Regions from separate parts of the Falsiroseomonas sp. HW251 genome, predicted to be linked through region 2. Evidence: predicted binding sites of a transcription regulator. Region 2 holds the regulator's gene; the other holds the start of a gene.
The links. Region 2 encodes LexA, which represses DNA repair genes until DNA is damaged. Its sites were predicted from a motif close to TGTTCTANNTANGTTC; they were not measured.
Positions count from the first base shown of each region.

Region 1 (8,659 bases), on a different contig from region 2:
CGAACCTGCCCGCCGGAATCCCTCCGTGATATGCGCCGCCAACGCGTCGGCGACGGGCACGTTCAGGGACGCCTCGTGCCGTACCAGCAAGATCCCCATCTCCGGCAGAGGCGGCAGCCCCTCGGCTTCGCCTAGCCAACTCAGGCCCTGGGGCAGCGTGCAGGGCGTGCTGACCGTGATCGCGAGCCCCGCCAGAGCCACAGTGAAACAACCGGTCTGGGTGGCCGAGTTGTAGGTCACCCGTGTTGTCCTGCCCTGCGCCCGAAGGGCACTCAGCGCGGCGTTCCGCCATATGCAGGAATTGTCGGGTCGAGCCAGCGCGAGCGGCAGGGGATCGCGCTTGTGCAACGCATGCGCCGGGCTGCCGACCCAGCGCAGCGGTCCGCGCCAGATCCGCTGCGTCGGCCAGCCCTGGGGCTCCTGACCTTCACTGATCAAGCTGAGGTCCAGGCGCCCATCCTGGATCTGCTGCGCCAGCACGTCGGAGTTCATGCAGGTGACGTCCAGCTCAACAGCCGGATGCGCTTCCGCGAAGCGCGCCAGGATCTTCGGCAGCCAGTTCAGGGCATAGTCGTCCGGCGTGCCGAGCCTGACCGTCCCCACCATCGGCGGAGAGCGGAAATTGCCGACGATCTCGTCGTTCAGGGTCAGCAGCGCGCGTGCCCGCTCCAGCAGCCACATCCCCTGCGGCGTCGGCTGCACGCCACGCGGCGTGCGCACCAGCAGCGGTTGACCGAGCAGATCCTCGAGCCGCTTGATCTGCATGGAGACGGCGGACTGCGTCCGCCCTACGCGCTCTGCGGCGCGGGTGAATGAGCCGCCTTCGATGATCAGCACGAAGGTGCGCAACAGGTCGGGATCCAACCCCGGTGGCAGACCGAACATGCGCCCAACATCAATCCGCATGATGCCAATCGTCAACATAATTCGTTGGATTGATGATTGCGATCGGGTGAGGCTGCCTGCGGTTCGAAGCAGAGGGAAAGGACCGCAGAGATGTCCGGCTCCGTGATCAGCCGTCCCGTTGCCTGCCAGGCGCGGAGGCAACCGGTGGGCTGGCTTGCCTGGCTCGCCCTGATGATGCGCACGATCGAGACCCGCCGCCACATTGCGGGGATGGATGAGCGCATGCTCAAGGACATCGGCATCTCGCGCGCCGATGCCCATCAAGAGGCAAACCGCGCGCCCTGGGACATCGAAACGCTGTCGCCGCATGCTCCCTGGATGTGGCGCTGACATCGGTGGTGGGGCCGCGGTGACCCGCGGCCCCGATCGGGGTCAGTCGAGGCCGCTCTGGCCGTCGCGCCCGCGATTGGGCAACTGGCCCACCGGCCTCACCTCCACAGGAGCCAGGCCAGCGTGGCGCATGCCGAGTTCGTCGGCGATGCGGGGCGAGAGGTCGATCACACGCCCACCGACATAAGGCCCGCGGTCCTCGATCACCACGCGGCGCGTTTCGCCGTTGCTGAGGTTGGTCACGTCCGCGACGGTACCGAGCGGCAGGGTTCGATGCGCGGCAGCGTTCGAATTCGGGTCGAAGCGATCTCCATTGGCCATGGGGCGGTTCGTGAAGTTCTGCGGATGGTAGTAGGACGCCGTGCCCCGCTGGACCTGCCGGTGCTGGGGTTCGGCTGCCAATGGGCCGGCCAGGCTGAGCATCATCGCGGTCGCAATCAGTAGATTCAATTTCACTGCCCTGTCTCCAAATGCCGTGGTGCCTCCCCCTCCGGGCATGGCGAGCGAGACGCGACAGGACGATGACGGTTGCGATCTCCTCACGGCTTCGTAAGCGCCCGCCTCACGCGCAGGGGAGGCGAGGCCGTGTCATCAGGGACGAGTCGCTGAGGGTTGCGGTGGCAGGAGGCGCTATGCAGCGTTGAGAAAGGGGGAGCCGCAGAAACGCTTGGCGATAGGCGAGAGCTCGGAAGAAAGCTCTTGTCAGATCTCAGAATTATTCACTAATATGTTGATTATATATAATATTCTGTGCCTCCCACGAGGCTTCGCCCGCAAACAGCTTGACCGGCGACGATGCATGATGGGAACATATAGTGAACAATTCCCATGTCCTCCGACAACGCCCCCTATCCACAGCCACCCGAGCCCTTGCCAATGGACCGTCCGGCCCTGCTCGCCGCGCTGCGGGCTCGGGTCGGCCGGCTCGAGCGTGCAGGGGCCGCGGCTGCGCTCGCCCGAAGCCAAGCCGGGGTCGTGCATTTGTCCGAAGACATCGATGCGCATCTGCCTCAGGGCGGGTTGGCCCGCGCCGGACTGCACGAAGTTCTGGCAGCGGAGCCTGGGGCAGCCGCGGGCTTCGCGGCAGTCATCCTCGGGCGGACCGGCGGGCCGGTCCTGTGGATCGGGCCCGATCCCGATGCCTGGCCGTCGGGCCTGGTACGCTATGGCCTGTCGCCGGCCGAACTCGTCCTCGTCCGGGCACCGCGGCCGGCCGATGGCCTCTGGGCGATGGAGGAGGCGCTGCGCTGCGCCGCCGTTGGCGGGGCACTGCTGGCCTTGTCCGATATCGACCTGACCGCAGCCCGGCGCCTGCAGCTTGCCGCGGAGGCCGGCGGGGCACTCGGCCTGCTGCTGCGTCCGGATACCGAGGAAGCCGGCCCCTCAGCCGCACTGACGCGTTGGCGGGTTGATGCGCTGGCCGGCAGCGGCGGCTCCGCGCACAGCCTCGGGGATCCACGCTGGCAGCTCGATCTGCTGCGTGGCCGAGGCAGCACGCCGCGGAGCTGGACGGTGGCTTGGCGCACCACGACCGACCGGCTGGAGACCGAGGGCGGCACCTTGGCCGCCCCCACGCGCAACCGGCGCCGTGCATGAGCCGGCGCCGCGCCGCCCGCCCGCCCCACCTGCCGCTGCCGGGACTGGGCCCGCCATCGGACCCTTTTTCCTTCAGACAGGCAGTGGGCGTCACGCCCGCCGCCAGCGATCGCCGGCATCTGGCCCTCGCCCTGCCCTGCCTGGCGGTGGAGCGACTGCGACGCCGGGGCCCGGTCCTGGTCTGGCACTCCATCGGCCCACGGCGCGAGGTTGTCGCCGTCGCCGGGATCGCCGGCATCCGCCCCGGCCAGGCCCTGTCCGATGCCCAGGCCATAGCCCCTGATGCCGAAGCGATCGAGGCCGATCCCGCCGCGGATGCCGCCTTCCTGGAGCGGCTCGCCCTCTGGGCCATGCGCTTCTCACCCCTCGTCGCCATCGCAGGGACCGAAGCACTGGTGCTGGACATCACCGGCGCCGCCCATCTCTTCGGCGGCGAGGCCGCGCTGCTGCGCCGGGCGGAGAAGGGCATGGCGCGGCTTGGCGTGACGGCCTGCGGCGTGACGGCAGGCGCGCCGGGCACGGCGCTGGCCCTGGCACACGCCGGCGCCTCGGGGCTGGTGGTGCTGCCGGGCCAGGAGGCCGAGGCGGTCGCGCCGCTCGGCCTGTCGGTGCTGCCGGTGGATCCGGACATCGTGGCGACCCTGGCGCGGATGGGGTTGCGCAGCATCGCGGAGGTCCGGCGCCAGCCACGTGCTCCGCTGGCCCGGCGCTTCGGCGCGGCGCTGCTGCGCGCGCTGGACGAGGCAGCAGGCGAGATCGCCGCGCCGGTCTCGCCGATCCGCCCGCCGCCCGAATTCGACGCTACGCGAGAGTTCCTGGAGCCGCTGATCACGCGAGAGGCCATCGACCTCGTCGTGGACGGCCTGTTGCGGGTCCTCTGCCGCAAGCTGGAAGCCGCCGGCCGCGGCGCGCGGCGCGTGGTGCTGCGCGCGCATCGCGTGGACGGCGCGGTGCAGGAAGTCGCGATCAGCATGGGCCTTGCCGGCCGCGATCCCACCCATCTCGCCCGGCTTTTCGCGGAAAAGCTGGAGAAGCTCGAACCCGGCTTCGGCTTCGACCGCATCACCCTCGGCGCTGAGGTGACGGAGCCCATGACCGGCACCCAGGGCGCCTGCCTCGGCGGGTCCGGCGCGTTGCAGGCCGATGAACTCGCCCGCCTCTTCGACCGCCTGGCGCAGCGCGTGCAGGTCTGGCGCCTGGCCCCCGCCGAGAGCCACTGGCCGGAACGCGAGGCGATGCGCGTCGCCGCCACGGCGAGCATCGTGGTGCCGCAGGGCTGGCCGCGCGCCCCACGCCCCCTGCGCCTGCTGCGCCGCCCCATCGAGATCGGCGCCGTCGCGATGGTGCCGGACGCGCCCCCTTCCCTGCTGCGCCTCGGCAGGACTGCCCATCGTGTGCTGGCGGCGGAAGGGCCGGAACGGCTGGAGCCGGAATGGTGGCGCGAGCGGCCGGACCGGCCGGGCCGCGACTACTACCGGGTGGAACTGGCGTCCGGCGCGCGGCTCTGGGTCTGCCGGTCCGGCTTCGGGGCGGCGGCGCGCTGGTTCATCCACGGGCGGCTGTGATGCCCATCGAACTCGCCGCCATGTCGAACTTCACCTTCCTCGAAGGTGCGTCGCATCCCCGCGAATACGTCGCGGCCGCGCATGCGCTGGGGATGGAGGCGATCGGCATCGCCGACCGCAATTCCGTTGCCGGCCTAGTGCGCGGCCTGGTCGCGGCGGAGCAGGCCGGCATGCGCTTCGTCGCAGGGATCCGGCTCTGCCTGCAGGACGGCGCGGAATACCTGGCCTGGCCCGCCGACCGCCCAGCCTGGGGCCGCCTCTGCCGCATGCTCTCCGAGGCGCGCATGCAGGGCGAGAAAGGCGAGATCCACCTCACCCGCGACATGCTGATCGCCGGCGCCGAGGGCAGCGTGATGGCTGCCATCCCACCGGCGCGGCCCGATGTGGGTGTCCTGCGCCGGATGCGCGGAGACGCGCAGGCGCTGCGGCGCCGCCTTGCCCTGCCGCTCTTCTGCGCCGTGGATCACCGTTGTCGCGGCGATGACCAGGCGCGGCTGGACCTGCTGGCCTCGAGCGGCCTGCCCCTGATCGCCGCGGGCGGCGTGCGCTACCACGTCGCGTCGCGCCGGCGCGTTGCCGATGTGCTGACCGCGATCCGGCTCGGCACGACGGTCGAGCGGCTGGGCTACCACGCCGAGGCCAATGCCGAGGCCTACCTCCTGCCGCCGCAGGAAGTGGCGCGCCGCCTGCCCCGCCATCGCGAGGCGATCGAGGCGGTGCAGCGGGTGCTCGACACCTGCAAGTTCTCGCTGCGGCAACTCTCCTACGAATACCCCGACGAGATTCTCGATCCCGGCCGCACGCCGCAGGAAACGCTGGAAGCGCGCGTCGAGGCCGCTTGCCGCGAACGCTGGCCCGATGGCGTGCCGGACGCCGTGGCGAAGCAGATCGAGCATGAGCTCGCGTTGATCGCGCAGCTCAACTACGCCGCCTATTTCCTGACGGTCCACGAGATCGTGCGCTTCGCGCAGTCGAAGGAAATCCTTTGCCAGGGCCGCGGCTCGGCGGCGAATTCGGCGGTCTGCTTCGCGCTTGGCATCACCGCCGTCGCGCCGGACAAGCACGATATGCTGTTCGAGCGCTTCATCTCCGCCGCCCGCGACGAGCCGCCCGACATCGACGTCGATTTCGAGCATGAGCGGCGCGAAGAGGTCATCCAGCATATCTACGACCGCTATGGCCGCGACCGCGCCGCCATCGCCGCGACGCTGATCCGCTACCGCGAGCGCAGCGCGATCCGCGAGGTCGGCAAGGCCATGGGCCTGACAGAGGATGTCACCGCGCGCATCGCGAAATCCGTCTGGGGTTCCGGCGACAAGTCGCTGGCCGATCTCGCCGCCGACAACGGCCTGCGCCCCGACGCCGATCCGCGCATCCGTCACGCCATGGAGATCGCCGAGGAGATCCAGGACTTCCCGCGCCACCTCGCCACCCATGTCGGCGGCTTCGTCATCACCCGCGGCCCGCTGGTGGAGCACACGGTGGTGGTCAAGGCCGCAATGGAGAACCGCACCACGATCGAGTGGGACAAGGACGACATCGAGGCGCTGAAGATCCTGAAGGTGGATGTGCTGGGCCTCGGCATGCTGACCTGCATCCGCCGCGCCTTCGAGCTGATCGAGGGGACGGGCGGGGAGCGCTACACGCTGGCTTCCGTCCCGCAGGACGACGACGAGACCTATGCCATGCTGCGCAAGGCGGACTCGCTCGGCGTTTTCCAGGTCGAGAGCCGCGCGCAGATGAACATGCTGCCTCGGCTGCGGCCGGAGAAGTTCTATGACCTCGTCATCGAGGTCGCGATCGTCCGCCCCGGCCCGATCCAGGGCGACATGGTGCATCCCTATCTGCGTCGCCGGAACAACGAGGAGCCGCGGGACATCCCGCCTGGCCTGGAGGAGGTGCTGGGCAAGACGCTCGGCGTGCCGCTGTTCCAGGAACAGGCGATGAAGATCGCGATCGTCGGCGCCGGCTTCTCGCCCGGCCGCGCCGACGAACTCCGCCGCGCCATGGCGACCTTCCGCAATACCGGGGAGATCTGGAAGTTCCGAGAGGAGTTCCTCTCCGGCATGGCGCAGAATGGCTATGACGCGGACTTCGCGGAGCGCTGCTTCCGTCAGCTCGAGGGCTTTGGCACCTATGGCTTCCCGGAAAGCCATGCCGCGAGCTTCGCCTCGCTCGTCTATGTCTCGGCCTGGATCAAGTGCCATCACCCCGCGGCCTTCGCCGCGGCGCTGCTGAACAGCCAGCCCATGGGCTTCTACGCCCCGGCGCAGATCGTGCGCGACGCAAGGGACCATGGTGTGGAGGTGCGGCCGATCGACGTCGTGTGGTCGGACTGGGACTGCACGCTGGAGGGTCGTAGAGAAGTGGCTCCCTCCCTGCCCTCCCCCGCGACTGCGGGGGAGGGAAAAAGCGCCGCGCCTGAGCTTCTGCTCCCTCCCCCGCAGTTGCGGGGGAGGGATGGGGAGGGGGCAGTCGCCCTCCGCCTCGGCCTCCGTCTGATCGCCGGGCTGAAGAAGGAGGACGGCGAGGCCATCATGGAAGCGCGCGCCGTCGCGCCCTTCCGCGACGTCGCCGACCTCGCCCGCCGCGCCAGGCTCGACCGCGGCGCGGTGGATGCGCTGGCGCGGGCCGATGCGCTGCGCGCCCTGACCGATGGTCGTCGCCACGCGCTCTGGGAAGCCGCAGGAATCGAGGCGCCGCTGCCGCTGTCGGAAGCGCGCGACGACCTCAAGCCCAGCCTGCCCGCCGAGACCGCCGGCGAGCAGACCGTGCTGGACTATGCCGCGACGGGCCTGTCGCTGCGCCGGCATCCCGTCGCGCTGCTGCGACCAAGGCTGGCCGAGCTCGGCGGCGTGGACACGCGCGCGCTGAACGCCGCGCGGCAGGGGCGATGGATCAAGGTCCCCGGCCTCGTCCTGGTGCGGCAGCGGCCGGGCAGCGCCAAGGGCGTGGTGTTCTTCACCATTGAGGACGAGTTCGGCACCGCCAATCTGGTGCTCTACCCCGACATCGTCGCACGCGACCGCGCCGCGGTGGTCGGCGCCCGGCTGGTGCTGGCCGAGGGCCGCGTCGAGCGCACCGAAACCAGGGAAGTCCCGATCATCCACCTCGTCGTCCGCCGCCTGCACGACTGGTCCCGCCTGCTCGACGGGCTGCACACGCTGGAGGAGGCGAGATGGGACCGCGTGCTGGCCAATGCCGACGAGGTCCGCAGCCCGAATCTGCACGATCCCCGCGATCCTTCGATCCGCGCGGCAAAGCGGGGCGCCGCGGCCATGCCACCATCCCGTGACTTCCGGTGATGCCGTCCTGCAGTTGAGAATCATTCTCAATTCAGCCAGACTGGCCGGGCGCACAGGGAGACCCCGGAACGATGGCGACACGCGGACTGCCCGCATGGCCGTACACCGATGCGACGCCGGAGGACCTGCCCCCGGCCGAACGCCTGCTGGTGGATGCCGCTCGCGCCTGGGCCGCCGCCTGCCGGCGCGGCGAGCCCACGGCCCCTGCCCTTCGCCGACTGCTGGCAACGGAACGCGCCGAGGCCGCGGCCGGACCCCTCGATGCGATGCTCCGCGCCCTGGCGCAAAGCGCAGCCCTCACGATCGGCTGCGAACTCTGTCCCCGCCTGGTCGGGGAGGAAGCACCAATCCTGCTGGCCGTCGCCCTCGCGCAGCGTGGCCGACGACGGGAAGCTCTGGCCTGCCTGCTGAAGCGCCTGCCGAACGCGCAGACCTATTCGGCGATGGCGGCGGCGATCGCCGTCGGCTGCGCATTCCGCGCGGCCGGCCTGCGCTTCAACGACCCGTGGGGCTGACGCTCACCAGCGACGGACCGGCCCGCAATCCAGATGCATGAAGCCGTCGCGGCGATACAGGCCCACACCGCCGAGCTGCAGGTCGGCCGCACGCCGCGCGACCTCCAGGCTGCTGCGACCCGGAATCCGGCAATCCGCCGCCATCCCCGACATGTGCAGCGACACCGTGGAGACCCGCCCGCTCTGCCGCGATCGCGCCGCGTTCGTCTCCGGCGTGCGATACCCGCTGATCACGTCGAAGCCTTCGTCGCTGTCCACGGCATCCGCCACGGCGAAGAGCACGTCGAACAGGCGCGGATCCATCGGCGTCACCTCGGCGGCCGAAAGATCGCGGAAGACCACGTCGAGCTCGCGAAGGGCCTCGCGGTCGTAGCGGCCGTCGCGCCAATAGACGCCCGAGAAGGTCTCGTTGGTGATCTGCCGCCGCACGGTCAGGCTTCGC
Region 1 covers NZ_JBNXUM010000026.1:87,210-95,868, reverse strand. Annotated here, with positions in the region: gene ACLF3M_RS26105 (LysR family transcriptional regulator) at 1-924, opposite strand, end outside; gene ACLF3M_RS26100 (DUF1127 domain-containing protein) at 1,051-1,236, shown strand; gene ACLF3M_RS26095 (septal ring lytic transglycosylase RlpA family protein) at 1,279-1,662, opposite strand; gene ACLF3M_RS26090 (ImuA family protein) at 2,113-2,832, shown strand; gene ACLF3M_RS26085 (Y-family DNA polymerase) at 2,916-4,397, shown strand; gene ACLF3M_RS26080 (error-prone DNA polymerase) at 4,397-7,702, shown strand; gene ACLF3M_RS26075 (hypothetical protein) at 7,774-8,217, shown strand; gene ACLF3M_RS26070 (DUF882 domain-containing protein) at 8,221-8,659, opposite strand, start outside.
Region 1: a site for LexA is predicted at 2,043-2,058, ahead of ACLF3M_RS26090 (ImuA family protein). Genes of this name have one in related genera too.

Region 2 (8,659 bases):
TCGGGCGTTTACGAGGCGGCGTGATGATCTCGCTGGAAGAGGCCCGCGGCCGCATCCTGGAGGCCCTGACCCCCACCACCGCCGAGACCGTCCCGCTGCCCGAGGCCTGGAACCGGGTGCTGGCCAGGCCGGTGCCCGCCCGGCTGACACAGCCGCCGGCCGATGTCTCGGCGATGGACGGCTACGCCATGCGCGCCGCGGAGGCGACCGAGGGCGCGAGGCTCAAGCTCATCGGCGCCGCGCCGGCCGGCCACCCCTTCGCGGGAGAGGTTGGCCCCGGCCAGGCCGTACGCATCTTCACCGGCGGCTTCGTCCCCGCCGGCGCCGACGGCATCCTGCTGCAGGAGGATGCCGAGGAGACCGCCGGCACCGTCCTGGTGAAGGAAGCGGTGAAGCCGAACCGCTGGATCCGCCGGCGCGGGCTCGACTTCGCCGAGGGCGAGGAATTGCTGCCGGCCGGGCGGCGCCTGACGGCCCGCGACGTCGGCTTGGCCGCGGCGGCGAACCATCCCTGGGTCACGGTCCACCGCAAGCCGCGCATCGGCATCCTGGCCACCGGCGACGAGATCGCACTGCCCGGCGAGCCGATCCCCCCCGGCGGCATCGTCAGCTCCAACGCCCATGCGCTGGCGGCCGTGATCCGGGCCGCCGGCGGCGACCCCATCGTGCTGCCGATCGCCCCGGACGACCGCGACGCCATCGCGGCCGCCGCCGCCTCCGCCCGGTCCTGCGACATGCTGGTCACCACGGGCGGCGCGAGCGTCGGCGAGCACGACCTCGTGCAGAAGGCGCTCGGGCCGGAAGGCTTCGCGCTCGATTTCTGGAAGATCGCGATGCGGCCGGGCAAGCCGCTGATCTGGGGGCGGCTCGGCCGCACGCCGGTTCTGGGGCTGCCGGGGAACCCGGTCTCGGCGCTGGTCTGCGCGGTGCAGTTCCTCTTGCCGTCCGTCGCGATGCTGTCGGGCCTGCCCGCCGCCCCGCCGGCGACGCTGCTGGTCCGCGCCGGCGCGCCACTGCCCGAGAACGACAGGCGTTTCGACCATCTGCGGGCCTCGCTCGGCACCGACCGCGACGGCCGTCCCGTCGCGACGCCCTTCCCCGTCCAGGACAGTTCCATGTTGAAGACCCTGGCGCGGGCCGAGGCGCTGATCCTGCGCCCGCCTCATGCGCCCGCCGCCCCGGAAGGCGCCGAGGTCGAGGCGATTTCCCTCGGCCAGCTCGGAATCTGACCGGCTGCGGAAAAACTCCTGTGGAAAAGATTTGACGCGACGCGGAGAACCTACCTAGAACATCCACGCTGATTCCCCGTTTGTTCGCCGAGGCCGGTGGCCGGGGCGAGCCGGGGTGCGAGGACGGGAGGCTTCATGCTCACGCGGAAGCAGCACGAGCTGCTGATGTTCATCGACCGGCATCTCCGAGATACCGGTTTCTCTCCCTCCTTCGAGGAGATGAAGGAGGCCCTGCGCCTCAAGTCCAAGTCCGGCATTCACCGGCTGATCACGGCTCTGGAGGAGCGCGGCTTCCTCAAGCGCCGCGCTCACCGGGCCCGCGCGCTGGAGGTCATCCGGCTGCCCGATAACGTCGCGCCCCGCATGGCCCAGGCTGCCGCTGCCCCGCCGGCGCCCGCCGCGGCCCCGGCCTTTGCCCCGAACGTCATCCGCGGGAACTTCGCGGCGAATTTGTCCGGCGTGCCGAAGCCCGCCAACGAGGCCCCGGCCGTCCACCTGCCACTCTATGGCCGGATCGCTGCCGGCCTACCGATCGAGGCGCTGCGCGACAACGGCTCGAGCGTCGAGGTCCCGGCCGCGATGCTTGCCGGCGGCGAGCACTACGCTCTTGAAGTCGCGGGCGATTCGATGATGGAGGCCGGGATCCTGGACGGCGATACCGTCATCATCCGCCGCGGCGACATCGCGGAGAACGGCGCGATCGTGGTTGCGCTGGTGGATGAGGCCGAGGTCACCCTCAAGCGCCTGCGCAAGCGCGGCAACTCGGTCGCGCTGGAGCCCGCCAACCGCGCCTACGAGACCCGCATCTTCGGCCCCGACCGGGTCCGGGTTCAGGGCCGCCTGGTCGGGCTTCTCAGGAAGTACTGACCTACCTCTCCAGCCCTCCCCTGCTCGCGGGGGAGAGCTGGGCAAGGAGCCCCTCGCGGACCGGGCGCCCCGGCTGCCGCCAGGCAACACCCCTCAGTACGGATCCCACTCGCCCGTTGCCCGCTCCGCGCGCCAGCTGTGCCAGCGCTGCGCCAGCGCGAGCACGCCGAGCGAGACGAAGGCGCCGGCCGCCATCCAGCCGGCATCCGTCAGCAGCATGGTGTAGCCCAGGGCCATGGCACCCCTCCTTGGTTGCAGGCCCAAGGATAGGCACAACCCAGGTTGACAGAGTATTACCCGCCGTCGCGGGGTGCGACCGGCAGCGAATCCGGCTGCCCCGGCAGCGGTCGCGCCGGCACCCAGGGCCGATCGCCGCGCCAGTCGCGGTCGGCGACCACCCGCACCGCCTGCCCGAGCCAGGCGGCCTGTGCCCCGCCGCGCCAGACCGTGAAGCGGTCGATGCTCTCGCCCGATCCGCAGCGCGGTCGGATCGGCTCGGCCGAGATGATCAGCCCCGCCGTGCCGCAAGCCGCGCGCAGCGCCTCCGGCTCCGGCGGTGCCGCGCGCTGGCCACGCGGGACCGGCGCAGTCCGCAGCAGCACCGCCTCCGCGCCGTCCCGCGGGCGGAAGCGGCAGGCCGTGTCGGTGCAGGCCAAGGCGCCCCCCGCAACCTCGCCCGAAAGCGGCAGGGGCCTGGATGTCCCCGCGCTCATCCGGCGCAGCATCGCCTCCTTCGCGAAGGCGCTTGCGCCGGCCAGCTCCTGCACGAACACGCCATCCGAGGTGCGCAGCGCCACCAGCCGCGCATCCGGGCTAACCAGGAGGTCGGGCGGCGCCTGCGCCAGGCCCGCCGCGAGCGCGCCGGCCAGGACCGGCACGCCTGCCAGGCGCAGCCCTCCCCGCCACAGGGCGAGCCAGCAGAAGCCGAAGGCCGCGACCGCGAGCGCCGGCCCCGGGATCGGCGGCAGCACCGGCGAGGCCTCGGGCCAGGCCGCGACGACGCGTGCCACCGCCAGCATCGCCTCCACCCCCTGCCCCATGGCCCAGAGCGCCGGCGCCTCCAGCCCGAACGGCATCAGCGCGAGCGCGACCATCCCCGCCGGCATGACCAGGAAGGAGGTCAGCGGCACCGCGACCGCATTGGCCGCAACGCCATAGATCTGGAGCCGCCCGAAATGGTGCAGGCCAAAAGGCGCCGTCGCCGCGCCGGCCAGCGCCGAGGTCAGGGCGAGCCCGATCACCGCCAGCGCCACCCGGCGTCGCCACCCGCCTCCAAGCCGCAGGGCCGACAAGCGGTCCTTCAGCGCCTCATGCCCCGCGATCAGCGCCAGCACAGCCGCGAAGCTCATCTGGAAGGAGGGTCCGAGCAGTTCGGCGGGGGCGGCCAGCAGCACCACCGCCGCCGCCAGCGCAATGGACCGCAGGGTCAGCGCCCGCCGCCCCGCGACGAGGGCCAGCGTCACCAGCCCGGCCATCACCAGGCAGCGCTGCATCGGCACCTGCGATCCCGTCAGCAGCGTGTAGCCGATTCCCGCGGCCAGCCCGCCGACCGCGGCGATCGCCTTGCCCGGGATGCGGAGCGCGACCCAAGGCACCAGCGCGATGGCCAGCCGCAGCACCGCGAAGACCACGCCGATGACGATCGCCATGTGCAGCCCGGAGACCGAGAGCAGATGCGCGAGTCCGCTGTCGCGCATCGCCGCGATCTCGGCCGGCGGTATCGCGGCCTGGGATCCCGTCAGCAGCGCCGCGGCCACCGCGCCGGCGCCGCCGGGGATCGCCGCCTCGATCCGCGTCTCCAGAATCGTGCGCAGCCAGGCGAAGAAGGGCCGCTCCTCGCCCTGCGTCACGACCACCGGCGCGATCGCCGTGCCCGACCCGCCGAGCCCGCTGAAGAAGGCGGCACGCTGGAAGTCCCAGGCGCCTGGCGCGACGGGCGGCGGCGGTTCGCGCAGCAGGGCGCGGACGGCGATCGTGTCGCCAGGTTCCGGCCGGGCCGCATCGCTCGCGCGCAGCCGCAGCCGGATCGCGCGCGGCAGCGCATCGCCACCGTTGAGCCGCACGCCCTCCAGCGTCACGCGCCGGCTCTCTGGCAGCGCCTCCACCGCCGTGACCGTGCCGGAGAGCCCGACCGCGCCGCGCGGCAGGTCAAGCGGGGCGGGCAGCCCCGCCGCCTGCCAAGACGCGACGCCGAAGCCCAGCAGCCCCGCCGTAGCCATGCCGACCGCCCAGCCCACCAGCGGCACCCGCCGACCCAGCCACAGCGCCAGCGCAATCAGCCCAGGCACCAGCCACAGGGCCTGCCAGCCCGGCTCCGTCGCCCGCTCGAAATAGCAGAGCACCCCAGCGCCAAGCGCCACCGCGAGCCAGGGCGCGAAGCGGCCATGCTGCCGGGCGAGCATCGCCTCCGCCGCCCCGCGTAGCGACGCGGCGACGCCCGGCCGTTCGGCACGCGCCAGGGAAAGGCTCACGCGCCACAGTTGTCGTGCCGCGGGCGCAACGCAACCACGTGGAGGCGTTTTCATCCGCCGCGCGGCGCGAGCGTTTGCCGGGCTCCCGTCCGCGCTGGACCGTGATCCACGGTCGTAGCTAGCGGTCCAGTCCTTGTTTGCGCGGCTGATTCACAGCTTCGCCGATTCCGCCTTCGCGGATCAGGCGCTAGGAAGAGCGCCCCTGATCCTCGGCTGGAACCCCATGTCGGTCCGCACCCGCTTCGCCCCCTCGCCCACGGGCTACCTGCATATCGGCGGCGCCCGCACGGCGCTGTTCAACTACCTCTTCGCCCGCCGCCATGGCGGCCAGTACCTCCTGCGGATCGAGGACACGGACAAGGCGCGCTCCACGCCCGAGGCCGTGCAGCAGATCATCGAGAGCCTGGACTGGCTCGGCCTCGGCCCGGACGAGACCCCGGTCTTCCAGTCCACGCGGGAGCCACGCCACGCCGAGGTCGCGAGGGAGCTGCTCGCCAAGGGCAAGGCCTACCTCGCCTACGACACGCCGGACGAGTTGGCGGCGATGCGCGCCGAGGCCGAGGCGGCGAAGCGCCCGTTCAAGTACGACGGCTCGAAGTGGATCGGGATGGACGCGTCCAAGGCGCCATCGGTCGCGCCCGCCATCCGGATCATCGCCCCGCGCGGCGGCGAGACCGTGGTGAAGGACCTGGTGCAGGGCGAGGTGAAGGTCGCCAACACCGAGCTCGACGACATGATCATCCTGCGCTCGGACAGCACGCCGACCTACCTGCACGCGGTCGTCGTGGACGACCACGACATGCAGATCACGCACGTGATCCGCGGCGATGACCACCTCACCAACACCTTCCGCCAGTGCATGGTGTACGACGCCATGGGCTGGCACCGGCCCCACTTCGCGCATGTGCCGCTGATCCATGGGGCGGACGGCGCGAAGCTGTCGAAGCGCCACGGCGCGGTCGGCGCGCTGGAGTTCCGCGAGCAGGGCTACTTGCCCGAGGCCGTCTGCAACTACCTGCTCCGCCTGGGTTGGGGCCATGGCGACACCGAGATCATCGGCCGCGAGGACGCGATCAGGATCTTCGACATTGCCGATGTCGGCCGCGCCGCGGCGCGGATGGACTATGCCAAGCTCACGCACTTCAACGGCGTCTGGCTCCGGGCCGCCGACGATGCCCGTCTGACGAAGGAGGTGCTGGCCCGCTTCGCGAAGCGCGGCGTGCTGTTCGGCACCGAGGGCGGCGACCGCGTCGCCGCGCTGATGCCGGACCTGAAGGAGCGGGCAAAGACCCTCGAGGAACTCGCCGGCGCCGCCGTCTTCGTCGCGCAGGACGGCCCGCCCGAGATGGACCCGAAGGCGGCCGCGCTCCTGACGCCCGAGGCGAAGGAGCGGCTGAAGGACCTCGCGGTCTTCCTGACGGACGCGCCGTGGGAGCGCAAGGACCTCGAGCAGTGGCTGCGCGACTACGCCGACGTGAAGGGCGTGAAGATGGGCGCCGTCGCCCAGCCGCTGCGCGTCGCGCTGACAGGTAGCACCTCCTCGCCGCCGATCGACGCGGTGCTCTTCGTGCTCGGCCGCGCGGAGGCCGTCTCCCGCATGCTCGCCGCCGCGGGGGAGTGACGCCCTGGCCAGGTCGGCGCGACTGCTGGACCTGATCCAGGCGCTGCGCGGAAGGCGGCGTCCGGTGACGGCCGCGGCGCTGGCAGGCGAACTCGGCGTCACGCCCCGAACGATCTACCGCGACGTGGCGACGCTGATGGCCGCCGGCGCACCGATCGAGGGCGAGGCGGGGCTCGGCTACGTGCTCCGCCCAGGCCTCTTCCTGCCGCCGCTCATGCTCGGCGCGGACGAGGCGGACGCCGTGCTGCTCGGGCTGCGCCTGGTCGAGAGCCGCGGCGATGCGGCGCTGGCCGCCGCCGCCCGCAGCGCCGCGGCGAAGGTCGGCGCCGTGCTGCCCGACAGCGTCGAGCCCGATGACGGCCTCATCGCCGGGCCGGGCGCGAAGGACGCGCCCCATCTCGGCACGATCCGCGGGGCGATGCGGGCCGAGCGCAGGCTGCGGCTGGCGTACACCGACCGCAGGGGCAGGCCGAGCGACCGCGTGGTCTGGCCGCTCGCCGTCGGCTTCTTCGACGCCGTCGAGATGCTCGCAGCCTGGTGCGAGGAGCGCGACGACTTCCGGCATTTTCGTCTCGACCGGATCGTCAGCGCCGAGGCGCTGCCCGACCGCATGCCGACGCGCCGCCGCGTGCTGCTGAGGCAGTGGCGGCTGAGCCAGGATCTCGACGACGGCTCCTGACAGGATCTGTCAGGGCCGGCGCGCAGTCTCCGCGGGGTCGCAAGGAGACACCGCCATGACGCCATCTCTGCTGATCCTCTACGTCGCCGACGTCGCGGCGAGCGCTCGCTTCTACGAGACCCTGCTGCAGCGGGCGCCGGAGGAGGCTTCGCCGGGCTTCGCGATGTTCAGGCTGCCCTCGGGCCTGTCGATCGGCCTCTGGGCACGCGCCGGAGGCCCGCCGCGCGGGATGGAGATCGACTTCATCGTCGACGACGCGGACGCCGTCCACGCCGACTGGACCGCGCGCGGCATCCCGGTCGCGGAGCCGCTCTCCGACCAGGAGTTCGGCCGCAGTTTCGTCGCGCAAGACCCCGACGGCACGCGGCTGCGCGTGCTGCGCCCGGCCTAGGGCCGCTCGTTCCACACGTCACTTCAATGCGAGATGACATCAAGTCCGGCGATCGTGTCATGCGGTCGTGGCGCAAGCGGAAATAGCATACTGCATTCTCTTCCCGCAGCGCCGCGCCGGGCCGATCCGGGTCTGGCCGGCGCCGGGATCATGGGGGGAAGGCAGATCGGCATGACCGCGAGGCTCGGCACCACCGGCGACGACAGCCTGCTCGGAACACCCCGTGCCGAGTTCATCGTTGGCGACCCCTATGCCAGCGATCCCGCGACGCCGGGCGACCTCGGGGACCTCACCGGGCTGGCCGGCGCCGACACCATCCACGGCTCGCGTGGTGCCGATACGCTCGTTGGCGACGCGCTGCGCGCCGACGGTACGGAGGCGCGGGGTGGCGCGGACGTGCTGTCCGGGGGCGAGGGCGACGACTGGATCGCTGGCGATGCGATCAGCCTGAGTGGCAGCTCCGGCGGGGGCGACGACCTTCTGGATGGCGGCGCGGGCAATGATACGCTGTACGGAGACGCCTCGGTCATGGGCGGCGTCTTCTACATCGCGCGTGGCGGAAACGACACGCTGCATGGCGGCGCGGGAGACGATTGGATCCACGGCGATGGTCTCCCGCTCGGCCATGGGGGAGTGCGTGCGGGCAACGACCTGCTCGATGGCGGCGACGGGGCCGACACGCTGGTGGGCGATTCCCCGGCCGACCGGGAGGGCCGGATGGGCGCGGATACGCTCGACGGCGGCGCCGACGGCGACCTTATGTACGGCGACTCGCGCTCCGAGCTGATGGCCACGACGGGTGGCGACGACATCCTGGCCGGCGGCCGTGGCGGCGATACGCTCTTCGGCGACGCAATGGTCATGGACTACGGCACGAACGGGGGTGCCGACTCGCTGGATGGCGGCGGCGGCGACGATCTCCTCTACGGCGATGCCAGCGGTCTCGCGCTCAGCGCGTCGGGCGGCAAGGACACCCTGCACGGCGGGGCCGGTGGCGACACGCTTGTCGGCGATGCGTCCTACATGGCTATCGGCGACGAGCGCCCGGCCGATGATCTGCTGCTCGGCGGCCGAGGCCGGGACGTCCTGTTCGGCGACTTCCAGGCGGCGACAAGCTTCAGGTACCTTCCCCTTGGCAACGATTCCCTGGCCGGCGGCGGCGACGCCGACACCATTTATGGCGACGCGGCCACCGTGAACGGAAATGCCGTCTGCGGCGCGGACACGATCCGGGGTGGCGCAGGCAACGACCTGCTCCATGGCGACGCCGCGAGCATCGCGCCTGACGTCACGCGCGGCGCCGATCTCTTCGTATTCGAAGGCCGCTTCGGCCGTGACACCGTCGCCGACTTCCACCAGGGCGAGGACCGCCTGGCCTTCGACCTGCGCGGCATCACCGGC
Region 2 covers NZ_JBNXUM010000016.1:120,337-128,995, reverse strand. Annotated here, with positions in the region: gene moaC (cyclic pyranopterin monophosphate synthase MoaC) at 1-24, shown strand, start outside; gene ACLF3M_RS19805 (molybdopterin molybdotransferase MoeA) at 24-1,229, shown strand; gene lexA (transcriptional repressor LexA) at 1,365-2,096, shown strand; gene ACLF3M_RS19795 (hypothetical protein) at 2,190-2,333, opposite strand; gene ACLF3M_RS19790 (ComEC/Rec2 family competence protein) at 2,390-4,567, opposite strand; gene gltX (glutamate--tRNA ligase) at 4,791-6,188, shown strand; gene ACLF3M_RS19780 (helix-turn-helix transcriptional regulator) at 6,193-6,867, shown strand; gene ACLF3M_RS19775 (VOC family protein) at 6,923-7,258, shown strand; gene ACLF3M_RS19770 (calcium-binding protein) at 7,430-8,659, shown strand, end outside.